Regions from separate parts of the Leclercia pneumoniae genome, predicted to be linked through region 2. Evidence: predicted binding sites of a transcription regulator. Region 2 holds the regulator's gene; each other region holds the start of a gene.
The links. The regulator Fur, encoded in region 2, represses iron uptake genes when iron is present. The targets are predictions, from matches to a motif close to ATAATAATGAGAACNACTATCAA.

Region 1: JZ655_RS05085 (TonB-dependent siderophore receptor) is a predicted target of Fur. The motif match lies at 1,840-1,862, and genes of this name have one in related genera.
Region 3: fhuE (ferric-rhodotorulic acid/ferric-coprogen receptor FhuE) is a predicted target of Fur. The motif match lies at 1,897-1,919, and genes of this name have one in related genera.

Annotation. Positions count from the first base shown of each region.
Region 1 covers NZ_CP071383.1:1,092,137-1,096,356, reverse strand. The annotation lists gene JZ655_RS05095 (DUF1158 domain-containing protein) at 1-242, shown strand, start outside; gene JZ655_RS05090 (alpha/beta hydrolase-fold protein) at 228-1,796, opposite strand; gene JZ655_RS05085 (TonB-dependent siderophore receptor) at 1,920-4,064, shown strand; gene JZ655_RS05080 (RamA family antibiotic efflux transcriptional regulator) at 4,105-4,220, opposite strand, start outside.
Region 2 covers NZ_CP071383.1:1,231,608-1,235,827, reverse strand. The annotation lists gene ybfE (LexA regulated protein) at 14-301, shown strand; gene fldA (flavodoxin FldA) at 457-987, shown strand; gene fur (ferric iron uptake transcriptional regulator) at 1,279-1,725, shown strand; gene chiQ (ChiQ/YbfN family lipoprotein) at 1,836-2,165, opposite strand; gene chiP (chitoporin ChiP) at 2,198-3,598, opposite strand; gene glnS (glutamine--tRNA ligase) at 4,040-4,220, opposite strand, start outside.
Region 3 covers NZ_CP071383.1:1,891,881-1,896,100, reverse strand. The annotation lists gene fhuE (ferric-rhodotorulic acid/ferric-coprogen receptor FhuE) at 1-1,833, opposite strand, end outside; gene JZ655_RS09110 (hypothetical protein) at 2,095-2,235, shown strand; gene JZ655_RS09105 (GlcG/HbpS family heme-binding protein) at 2,267-2,737, opposite strand; gene JZ655_RS09100 (response regulator transcription factor) at 2,827-3,438, opposite strand; gene JZ655_RS09095 (sensor histidine kinase) at 3,431-4,220, opposite strand, start outside.

The DNA of each region.
Region 1 (4,220 bases), 140 kb from region 2:
ACCCGTTAGAATCGCTGTTAACGGCAGGCGGCATTTTGCTGATGGCCTTTCTCTCCGTGCTGCTGTTGCCCGCGCCCTCGCTGGGTCTGTGGCTGGCGCAAAAGCTAATGACCACCTTCCATATGGTCGATTTGAATCAGCTTTACACTATTCTGTTCTGCCTGTGGTTTCTGCTGTTGGGCGCCATTGAATTTTTCATCCTGCGTTTCATCTGGCGCCGCTGGTTCTCACGGACGTCGTAAATCGGTGAAATCGCGCATCCCCTGGACCAGCGCTTCGCACCACGCCGTGTAATCGTGACCGCTGGACCACGGGTGAAAACTCACCCGATACCCTTTCTCTTTTAGCACCTGCTCAAACTCCAGGGTATTCCGGTAGATACCGCCATCCGGACCACTGCTTTCAAACCTGCCGGCCTGCAGCCAGAAGCGAATCGGGTAGCGCGGGGCATGCTGATACTGACGTGTTAACCAGCTTGCCTCTTCGCCTTCAGGCGCCCACCAGTAAGAGCCGGACAAACTCAGCACATTGCCAAACAGGCGTGGATAGCGTAAAGCCACCCACGAGGCGGCAAGGCCACCGTAACTGGAGCCCGCCAGCACTGTTTTTTGCCGCTGTAAAGCCACGCCCTGACCCCGTAGCCAGGGCAGAAACTCGTGGGCCATGGCATTGGCGAAGCGCGGATTAGGCGGCAACTCCTGACTACGGCGGGCGTGATCGAGGCTATCGATAAAGACCACATTTATCGGCGGCAGAACATGCCGCGTAATTAAGCTATCGAAGATATTGGCGACGTGATAGTCGCGCTGATAGATCTGCCCGTCGAAGAGGATGAGCGTCCAGCGCGCTGGCTGCGCGCTGCGCGGCCGGTAGAGCAACACGTCGCGGCTGTTGCCAAGCTGGGTGCTGGTAAAGGTGTGACGGGTAAGCGAGCCATTCACAATGGGCGTGGCGGCGGCCTGCGCGGAACAGTAGCGCGTCGGGCTGAGATCAAGCAGTGAATAACGATTCCAGCGATCCTGCTTACCCTGCACGGCAGTGTGGGGGTTGAGCGGATCGGCCTGTGCGCTGACCAGGATCGCCCGACGTTGATCGCGTGGGGAGCCGGTGATAACCGGCACATCCGGCGCCAGCTTGTACTGCATCAGGGTATCGGAAGGCACTACATAGCTACGAAACCAGACGTCGCTTTGCCCTAACCGGAACAAGGGGTCATGGTCGCCCGCCGGTGACCCAAGAATGAAGACGTTTTCCCGCGCGCCGCGCCAGAGGAAAGTCACCCGCTTGTGGTCGGCGTCCACCGGCTCCACCATCGGCGTTCCCTGTCGACGCTGCGCCTGCCAGAACGCCTCAGTACTCCCACCAGCAGCAACCGTTTTTGCCAGCGCATTCAGAGTCGGACTTTCAGGCTCAAGCATCTGCACGCGCGGTAATGCGGAGGTTTCTCTTATTCGCCACTGAAAATGCCAGGGTTGACCCGGTTCGCCGTGCAGCACCAGGGAGGTGTTCTGGCGCACCGGCAAAGCGAAGAGTAGCGAGTGTTCGCCGTCCGCCGGGCCATTCTCAATCAGGGTGCGAACCCGGCTATTTTGTCCATCCAGCAGGCGGGCGTCCGTTACCCCTTTTAGCGTGGCCGAGACATAGTTTTCATTCAGTTTCGGCAGCGTAAAACAGACTTCGCCGCTGGCATCAAATTTCCCCTGTACATCCCCCTGAAGGGAAGAGTGTTCACAGGTCGCCGCCATGGCTGGCAGTGTACTTATTCCTAACAGCAACCCACTCCACACCCTTTTCATTTACGCCCTTTCCTCGCAAAATTTGTCAGTAACGCTAATGCAAATGGTAATTGTTTGCAATATCATTTAAAACGTTTTTACCGGTGTTTTTATGGCGATAGCAACCAAGGATAGATAATAAAAATGTTTAAAAAGAATAAAGTAATGCGCCTCTGGCTTATGAGCCTGGCGACAGTCAGCATGGTGGCTCAGGCCGCAAACAATGAAGAAACGCTTGTGGTTACGCAGGGTGTGAGTCAGGAGCCCACGGCCCCGGTCACCGGCATTGTGGCCACCAAAACGCTCTCCGCGACGAAAACCAGCGCAGAAATTTTGAAGACGCCGCAGTCGGTCTCGGTGATCACCCGCGACCAGATGGCAATGCAGGATGTCACCTCCGTATCGCAGGCGCTGCGCTACTCCGCCGGGGTCTTTACAGAATACCGCGGATCATCCAACCGTAACGACGAGGTCTTTGTGCGCGGCTTTAGCTATGTGCCAAAGTTCCTCGACGGGCTGAGCTTTGGCGCAACCGCCTCTTCCCAGACGGGGACGATCGATCCATGGTTACTGGAACGGGTGGAGCTGATACGGGGTCCGGCATCCGTTCTGTTCGGTCAGGTAAACCCTGGTGGTTTAATCAGCATGACCAGCAAACGCCCCACCGCAGAGGCTATTCATAATGTGCAGTTTCGCACCGGCAATCATGATCTGGCAGAAGGCGCATTTGATTTCGGCGGCAAGCTTAGCGACGATGGTCGCGTACTGTATCGTGTGAACGGCATTGCTCGCACCCAGCATAACCAGGTGGACGATTATAAAGAGACGCGTATGGCGATAGCCCCGGCGATCACCTGGTATCCAAACGATCAGACGCGCTTTACGCTCCTCACCAGCTACCAGAAAGATCCCGATGCAGGTTACCGCAATTTCCTGCCCGCCTACGGCACGGTAAAGAGCGCTAACGGCCAGTACATTCCCTACGATTTTAACGTGAGCGATCCCAGTTACGACCAGTCCTGGCGCGAGCAGACCCTTATCGGCTACGAGCTGGAGCACCAGTTCACCGATAATATGACCTTCCGCCAGAACGCGCGTTACGCCACTATCAAGCAGAAGTATCGCTACCTTGTTTATGCCAATAGCGCCGCCAACAGCACGCTGCTGACCCGCCGGGCGCAGCGTGAAGTGCGCACCACCAACGAGTTTGGACTGGATAATCAGCTGGAGTATCTGGCCAATACTGGCGAAGTCAGCCACATTCTGCTGGGTGGCGTTGACTACAAGGCCAGCAAAGATAAACAGCTGTTGGCGCGCGGCGCCGGCACGCAGTACGACCTCGACTGGACCCGCCCGGTCTACGGCGTGAATGTCGATGAAAGCACGTTCAGCACCGCAACGGATGAACAGCAAAATCTCGACCAGATGGGCCTCTATCTGCAGGATCAAATGAGCTGGAAAAACTGGGAGTGGCTGGTTTCCGGGCGCTACGACTGGAGCGAAGTTCGCACCAAAGACTTCACGGACAGCAGCGTCACCCAGCAAAACGACAGCAAATTCACCTGGCGTACCGGCCTGCTGTACGCCTTTGATTTTGGCCTGTCGCCCTATATTAGCTACAGCACCTCCTTCGAACCGAACCTGCAAACCAACCGCGCGCCGGGCGTCGGGCCTTTTAAACCGACCACCGGCGAGCAGACGGAGATTGGCCTGAAGTATCAGCCAGTGGACACCACCCTGATGACCCTGGCGCTGTACGATTTAACCCAGGAGAACGTCGCAACGTACAACAGCGCCGAAGGCTGGTTTGAGAACGCCGGCAAAGTTCGCTCGAAAGGGGTTGAAGCAGAGATCCACGCCACGCTGATGGAGAACATCAACCTGATTGGCTCCTATACCTGGACGGATGCAGAAAACAAAAGCACCACGGTGGCAGGGACGGAGGGCAAAACGCCGGCGCGTATACCCGCCCATATGGCCTCTGCCTTTGCCAGCTATACCATTCCCGGAGGCGCGCTAAAGAGCCTGACCGCAGGCGTGGGTATGCGCTACATCGGCACCAGCTACGGCGATGCGAAGAATACGTTCAAGGTGCCCTCGGTCGATCTGTATGACGCCATGGTGAGCTACGATCTCGGCGAGCTGAACAGCACGCTGAAAGGCGCCAGCGTGCAGTTCAACGTGAATAACGTGGCGGATACCCGGTATGTGGCTTCGTGTGCAAGCGATACGGCATGCTTCTATGGCATTGGCCGGACGATGACCGCCACCGTGAACTATCGTTGGTAAGAGGAATGTCGCCCTCTCCCCTGGCGGGAGAGGTCAACCTTCAGTGCGCCCGATAGTGGTTCTCTTTGCGATACGCGCCAGGCGGCTGATTGAAGGTGCGGGTAAAGACCCGGGTAAAGGTCTGCTGGGAATCAAAGCCGTAACGCAGGCAGATGT
Region 2 (4,220 bases):
AAGTCTCAAAATCATGGCCAAAGAACAAACGGACCGCACGACACTAGATCTGTTCGCGAATGAGCGTCGCCCGGGACGACCGAAAACCAATCCGCTTTCGCGCGATGAACAGCTGCGCATCAATAAGCGCAACCAACTTAAACGCGATAAAAGTCGTGGGCTTAAACGCGTCGAGTTAAAATTGAACGCTGACGCCGTAGATGCCCTGAACGAACTGGCCGCGGCCCGGGAGATGAGCCGTAGCGAACTTATCGAAGAGATGCTGATGCTGCAGCTGGAACAGCTGCACGGCAAAGCCTAAGTCAGAAAAATCCCCTTCTTCTTGTTTTCATGTAGCACAGAGTGCAGTCCTGCGCGATAGCAGTTTCCGCAGGCTTCTCTGTTCTGCTATGATTGCCCTTATCCGTGGACAATTTGCGCCACCATACTATTAAGTTTCAAGAGGTTATTTTACTCATGGCTATCATCGGCATTTTTTTCGGCAGCGACACCGGTAACACGGAAAACATCGCAAAAAACATTCAAAAACAGTTGGGTAAAGACGTTGCCGATGTTCATGACATAGCTAAAAGCAGCAAAGAAGATCTGGAAGGCTACGATATTCTGCTGCTGGGCATCCCGACCTGGTACTACGGCGAAGCGCAGTGTGACTGGGATGACTTCTTCCCGTCCCTCGAAGAGGTAGACTTCACCGGTAAGCTGGTTGCCCTCTTCGGCTGTGGGGATCAGGAAGACTACGCAGAGTACTTCTGCGATGCCCTGGGTACGATTCGCGACATCATCGAACCACGCGGCGCCGTGATCGTGGGTCACTGGCCAACGGCGGGCTATCACTTCGAAGCCTCTAAAGGTCTGGCGGATGATAATAACTTTGTGGGCCTGGCCATCGATGAAGATCGTCAGCCAGAGCTGACCGCAGAGCGCGTTGATAAATGGGTTAAGCAGATTCGTGAAGAGCTGCAGCTCGACGCCATTATCAATGCCTGATTGCAATACAGCGCAGCGATGACGCTGCGCTGTATTGATAGGTAATATCAATCAAAATAATTGCTACAAATTTTTAACTTTTGCTTTCATACCTGTACAATGATCCAGGTCAAACGGGGTAGCTTGATAACAACTTTGTTGGCAGCACCACGTTTTTATAAGCATACTTTGCTTGAGGCTTGCAGTTTTCATTTAAGCATGGCAGTTCTATAATGAGACGCATTATCTCAACTGCATTTTCTGTCACTTCTCTGTTTGAAGTGAATCGTTTAGCAACAGGACAGATTCCGCATGACTGACAACAATACCGCATTAAAGAAGGCCGGGCTGAAAGTCACGCTTCCTCGTCTTAAAATTTTGGAAGTACTTCAGGAACCGGTAAACCATCATGTCAGTGCGGAAGACTTATATAAACGTCTTATCGACATGGGCGAAGAGATTGGTCTGGCTACCGTTTATCGTGTTCTGAACCAGTTTGATGACGCCGGCATTGTAACCCGTCACAATTTCGAAGGCGGCAAGTCTGTTTTCGAACTGACTCAGCAGCACCATCACGATCACCTGATTTGCCTGGATTGCGGCAAAGTGATCGAATTCAGTGATGATTCCATCGAATTACGTCAGCGCGAAATCGCCGCTCGTCATGGCATTCGTCTGACCAACCACAGCCTCTACCTGTATGGTCACTGTGCTGAAGGCGATTGCCGCGAAGACGATCACGCGCACGACGCCCGTTAATCACTTCTCGTACTCTGAGCCAACCTGACGGTTGGCTTTTTTTTGCCCATCAGAAGGCAAAAAAAACCGGTGCCGCAGATGAATGCGCCACCGGGTATGATAACAACCACTTACTGTGCGTTGTTGTTACGTATTTCCTGCCAGATTTTATCGCAGCGTTTTGCCACTTCCTGATCGTTACCTGTTTTACGCGCCTGTATACAGGCCTGATAATCCATTACGCGAACGTTCTCCTGCGTAGCAAACTGTTCATGTGCTTTCTCTTTCCTTAGCACGTTCAGCACGCTCTGGCAGGCCTCCAGTTTTTCCGGGGAGCCTTGCGCCGTATTAATACAGGCGCTGTAAGCCTCTTTCAGGCGTGAATCCTCTTTCTGTGCCGGAGAGTGGGCGCAAGCCGCCAGCCCCGAGGCCAGCACGGCCACAAGAACCATTTTTTTCAACATACTCTTTGCTCCAGTCTGCGCGATGCGCATCAGAAAATGGTGAACGGTGCGATAACCATAAACTTCACGTCACGCTCATCCTGGAAGATGTTGCCATAGCCACCAGCGTAGCTCGGAATGTCGGAGTGGTTGTCGTACTGGGTGAAGTGCAGCTTAAACATGGTGCCTTTCGCACGCCCATCCTGCAGGGTATAAATCGCGTCCAGACTGTAAGCAGACTCTTTCAGACGGTAGTTAGGATCGTAATAGGCGTCTGGGGTCGCCATATCGCCCGGTTTTACATCCCAGGCGTAAGCATAAGATGCTCCCACCGCCCAGCCTGGCAGGTTCCAGTTTTTCAGATCATACATAGCGCCAAAGAAGATTGCTTTTTCGCCATCGGCGTTGAAGTCAGAACGGTTATCCCACCATACGTCCAGTCGACCATTAGAGGAGGCGTAGGTTGGCGTCATACGTTGCAGGAAGTAACCCTGCTGCCCGTCGGCCTTCACATAGGTCCCTTCGAGGCGTAAATCCACCTGCCCTACCTTGTAGCCGAAGGTAAGCGCCTGCAGCCATGCGGTGCCATCATAAATATCGTTAACGCTGCCGTCGCTGACTTTATCGCGCGTACCGTAGAACTGATAAGTGGTGGTCAGTGGGCCGCCGATAATATCCAGTTTGTAGCTGGCTTTGGCGAAGTACTGATCGATATAGCCTTCCGCCTGGCCAAATGCCGCTTCCAGCACCAGGTTATTTTTGAAGTCATATTTCGCGCCGAAGGAGTGAAGATAATCCACTTTGGTGGTTTTATCATTTTGATAAAACTTATCCATTTCGATGTGCCACGGCGATTTATATTCGTTCGTCCACATGTAAGAGAAGCTCAACGCACCGGCATCACCGTAATCAAAGTTGGCTCCGGCCTCGGCACCCTGATAGGTACCGGGCATAAAACTCCAGTGCGGGGCTAATAGTGTCTGACCGGTTGGCTGAATATAACCGCCACGCGCCCAGACCGGGCCATATTTAAATTTCGCCGCGGCTTTATAGAGGCTGATCCCGCTCTTATCGCCGGACCAGTCTTCAGAATAGGCTTTATTACTTTTTGAGAAGGCAATTTCGTTTGGATGGGCGCTGTCGCCATTCTCTGCCATTTCAATAGCGGTGAACGCTGCAATATCCAGACCAAACATATCGGCCGCATAACCCGACTGGAAATCGAGATTGGCGTTCCAGGTCGAATGAGAAAGGTTGGTTTTATATTTATCCGCATCGGTAACATCTTTACGGTCGCGCTCGCGCTGCCAGTAATAGATGCCGCCCGTCAGAGTAGAGTCATCGATAAAACCGGCGGCCTGCACCTGAGGGGCGACCACAAAACCTGACATGGCTGTGATACCGGCGATAGCCAGCGACAGCGCACTACGTTTGCCATTAAACGTACGCATAATGTATTCCTCATTGACGATTTAAAAACGCCTTAAGCGGCGTAAAAATAAAAAAGACCTGCGGTCACGGTGGCTGGAAATATCCCCGAAATTGCCACCGCCTTTAGACTATTTTTCGCGACGCGAATTATCAATGCTTTTAAGAGAGGAAAATGCAGGATTATGACGAAGTGCACATAATCAGTAGTGTTTTGAAACATTCAACAGAAGCCAGATATTTTCATAATAAATTCAAGTAAAAATCGATAGTTAAGAATAATTATTATCTTTAATCTTTCTAAAAGTACATTTTTTAGGGAATGAGTAAGTTTATTTTATAAAAAAAGTAGCAGCTCATTGACCACTAATTTCGCGAGGGGTTAAAGCGGCTAATAAATAAAATCCTGATCGATAAGCAAAAAAAAACGCCGCAGAAGCGGCGTTTGTTTGTGGTTGACCTGATTACTCGCCGATTTTGGCCCAGGTATCACGCAGCCCCACGGTACGGTTAAAGACCAAATGGTCTGCCGTTGCGTAGCGGCTGTCGAGGCAGAAGTAACCTTCACGCTCGAACTGGTAGGCTTTGCCAGCTTCAGCATTCGCCAGAGAAGGCTCCGCATAACCCTGTCTGATGACCAGCGAT
Region 3 (4,220 bases), 660 kb from region 2:
CCGGCCGCGCTTATCCCGCGCCACGTAACGCGTCGCGCTGAAGGTGAGCTGCAGATTATCGGTGACGGCACCGTTAACTTCCAGCTCAGCCCCTTTGCTCACCGCGCCTTCCGTCTCCTGATAGGCCTGCTCGCTGGAGCCGTTAACAAACTGGCCGCTGATCGCCTCGGCGGCATGCTCCTGCTCAATGCGGAAAATGGCCAGATTGGTCGTCAGGCGGCCATCCGCCCAGTCGGCTTTCAAACCAGTTTCGTAGTTTTTGCCGGTCACCGGCGAGAGCCATGCGCCGCGGGTGTCGCGTTTTGTCTGCGGTGAGAAGATTGAGGTATAGCTGGCGTAGCCCGACAGACTGTCGGTGATGTCATAAACCACGCCGCCATATGGGGTGAGGTTATATTTACGCATCTCACCGCTGCTGCCGATGGTGTTGTACTGGGTGTAACGCGCCCCCAGAATCAGCGACAGCGGATCGGTGATCGACAACCGTGCTGCGGTGTAGGCAGATTTCTGCCGGACAACATCATCCGCATTCTGATACCAGTCGCCCCAGGTCGGTTCTGCCACGCTGCCGTCCCAGTTATTGCTAAAAATGCCCATCAGCTCGCTGTCCAGCGGGCCATCGCGGCTTTCGGTCGCATTGTGTTGGCGGCTATAGCTGGCTCCCGCCATCAGCTGATGCTGGCGTCCCAGCAGCTCGAAGGAGCCGCTGAGATACGCATCCCAGGCGTCGAGCTTACGTTCGCCGCGATCTTTACTGCCCCAGCCGGTGGTGCCTTCGCCGGTGTTCACATCGGGGTTGCCCATCACATACAGCAAGGTATCGTTAAAGGTCTGCTCTCCGTGCGTCCCGTTAAGGCGGAAGGTCCAGCCATTATCCCAGGCGTGGGTGAGGGTCGCGAAGACCTTACGTGATTCAACTTCATAACCCGTCCAGTCGGCCGCCGTGTTGGTACTGCGGTTGTAATGGGTTCTGGTACCATTGCTATAAAGACTCGGCAGGCCGCCCCAGGTTGGATTAGCGGTATTGTTCTGTTGATAATCCCAGCCCAGCGATAACGTTGTGCGTTCGGTCAAATCGGCATCCACCACGCCGTAGAGGAATTTCTTTCTTTTATGGTAGCGATCCAGCCAGCTGTCTTGATCCTGATACCCCGTCACCACTCGCCCGCGCAGGCTGGCGTCGCTGTTAAGCGGTGTGGCGAGATCGGCGACGTAGCGCTGTGCATTCCAGCTGCCGTAGCTGGCGCTAATATTCGCTGCGGGGGTTTTCGAGGCAGCTGTTTTTCGCACCATGTTAATAGAGGCCCCCGGATCGCCAGCCCCGGTCATGAGCCCGGTCGCCCCGCGCACCACTTCGATGCGATCGTAGATGGCGGTATCTCCCGCCGCGTCGCCGTAGTTCCACGCATCGCCCGTGGCGGTGGGGATGTCATCGTAAGAGAAGCTTGTGATCGCAAAGCCGCGCGAATAGTAATAACTACGCTCGCTGTCGATGGCCTGGGACGAAACGCCCGTGGCGTTGGTTAAGACGTCATCCACCGACTGGAGGTTTTGATCCGCCATCCGCTGGGTGGTTACCACGCTCACCGCCTGGGGGATGTCACGCGGTGCCAGCACCATCTTCGTGCCCGCCCGCGTGGTTTTTACCGCATAGTCTTGCTGTGACTCAGCCGTGCTTTCGCCGCTGCCATACACCACCATATCTGCTTCGTCAGCGGCATATGCCGGCTGCACCAGCGCATGGATTGCCACCGCCAGCAGAGAAACTGTAAGCGGTTTAAGTGGGATCGACGCGGCGAGTTTCCTGCCACGCTTTCTGCGTAGAAATGTCATCTTGTGCCCTGCCCTTTATCGTCTTTTACGCCAGCGTCTAATGCCCGCTGAGCGCCAATGCGAATAGTAATGAGAACTATTTGTTTTATTATGGGGAGGGCAATGTAAGGGATATGTCAGCAAATGTATAGCGCTCGTCAACAATCTCGCCATGCAGTGCATGTGTGAAACGTCTCGCGTAACCGCACAGATTGCGACGTGCAGTTTGCCTGTCACCTGCCTATACTGAGCCGATGATCAAACTGATAAAGCAGGTGATGTATGGAAATCGATCTCGATAATCTGGTCTTTAGCGGGCTGGATGAGGCAGAAGAGCGTAACGCAGAGCGTCTGGAAGATGCTAATAAAAAAGCTCAGGAAATTATCGCGGACAACGACTGCGGCGATGCCTGCAAGATCTAAACGAAATGCCCCGTTACCTCGGGGCTTTTTATTACTTATCGAGGCCTTCAATGGCTTGCTGAGCGCAGGCTTCATCAAGATGGCCTCCCGGTGCGCCGCCGATACCGATGGCACCAATCACCTCCTTCACCGGTAGCCCACCCGCCAGCAGCAAGAAGCCAGGAACATCACGCATGTTTTGTGCCCCGGCATTGTTTTGCGCCGCCTCCATCACCTTGCCCGAGGAATTTTTGGTGCTCAGGGCAGTCCAGGCTTTCATCTCACTGGCCTTAACCGTATGCGGACCCGCGTTATCCGTGCGCTGGACGGCTTTTACCACCCCTGCGCGATCAACCACGGTCACCGTGACCTGATAGTTTTTGGCCATGCAGGCCTGAATGGCCGCCGTCGCCAGGGCATTGGCCTGGGTTAATGAGAGGCTCTTCTGCGCGACAGACTGCGCCTGTGCCGATACGCTTACCAGACCCGCGATCAGGGCCGCTGCCATTATTCTCTTTTTCATTGCTCATTCTCTTGTGAGGGGAAACAGGCACAGAGTACGAAAGCGCGCGATGAAAAGTTATTCGGTTGATTACGCAAGCCACCTGGTAGTTATACGGATTGCAATTTGTCATATTCACGTATGGCCTGCACCAGGCTGGTGACGCCCAGCTTGGCGAAGACTGCCGCCCGGTGCGCCTCTACCGTACGCGGGGAGAGATGCAGCCGCTGCGCCACCTCTTTGTTACTATGCCCTTCCATCAGTGCTTTCAGCACCTCATGTTCGCGGGCTGTGAGCTGCTCAAATAAGATTCGCACGCGCCGGCTTTCCTGCCAGCGCGTCATGCGCGAGGTGCTCTCCTCCAGCGCGCAACCGAGGGTTTCGATAAGCTTATCGGCGTCCAGAGGCTTGGTGAAGAACTCAAACACCCCGTTATGAAATGCCCGGCGACAGGCGTCGATGGTCCCATGTCCGGTCATCAGGATCACCGGCAGCAGCGGCCAGGGCCACTGCCCCTCTTCCAGCCACGTCATTCCCCCTTTCCCCGGCATGCGCATATCCAGCAGCAGGCAGCCGGTCAAGGATGGGTCGCTGCCGTGCCCGGCAATAAAGGCGGCAATGCTCTCGAAGGAAACGACCTGCCAGCCCATATCCGACAGCAAAAAGGCTAACGATTCCCGGATGGCCGCATCGTCATCGATTAAATAGATGTGACTACCCATGTGTTGTCTCCTCCGGATGGGTGAATTGCAGCGCGATCCGGGCTCCGCCTTCGGGCGCATTATGCAGTGAAATCGTGCCGTTCATTCTCTCTACCAGCGACTCCGTCAGGGTCATCCCCAAGCCGATGCCCGCCTGCCGGCCGCTATAAAACGGCATAAAGGCCTTCTCGAGTGCTTCGGGGGTAAAGCCGGGGCCACCGTCGGTTAATGTTACCAGGATATGCTCAGCCCGACGCTGGCTGGCAATATGTACCCAGCCCGCCGGGCGCTCTTGCTGGGCCTGAATGGCGTTGCTGAGCAAGTTATGCAGCACCTGCTCCAGCCATAAACGGTCTGCCCGGATGCTGCGCCCATCAGGGGGAAAATCGTGGGTAATGCGAATATGTTTCGCGCTGCGCTCATGTTGCAGTAAATTGCCCACATGCTGCCAGCACTCGGCCAGATCGACCGCCTGTAAATCCACTTTCTCTTCGGCCACATGTTCACGAAAGCGGTTTAGCAAGGCGCTGATCCGCTGCGTTTGCACCAGGGCTGCGTCCAGTGCCTGCCCTGTGGCATCCAGATTCCCTTGTCGCACCTGTCGCTTTGCGCCCTGTATCCAGGTCTGCGCGGCCGTCAACGGCTGGTTAATTTCGTGGACAATCCCGGCGGTGATCTCCCCCAGCGTATTCAGACGGGCATGCTGATAATACCAGGCGCGGCGTTCGGCATTCTGCCGCTGCAGACGCTGCCAGACGAACAGTCGACCGACCCCGGTCACCGCGCCGCAGAGCAGAATCAGC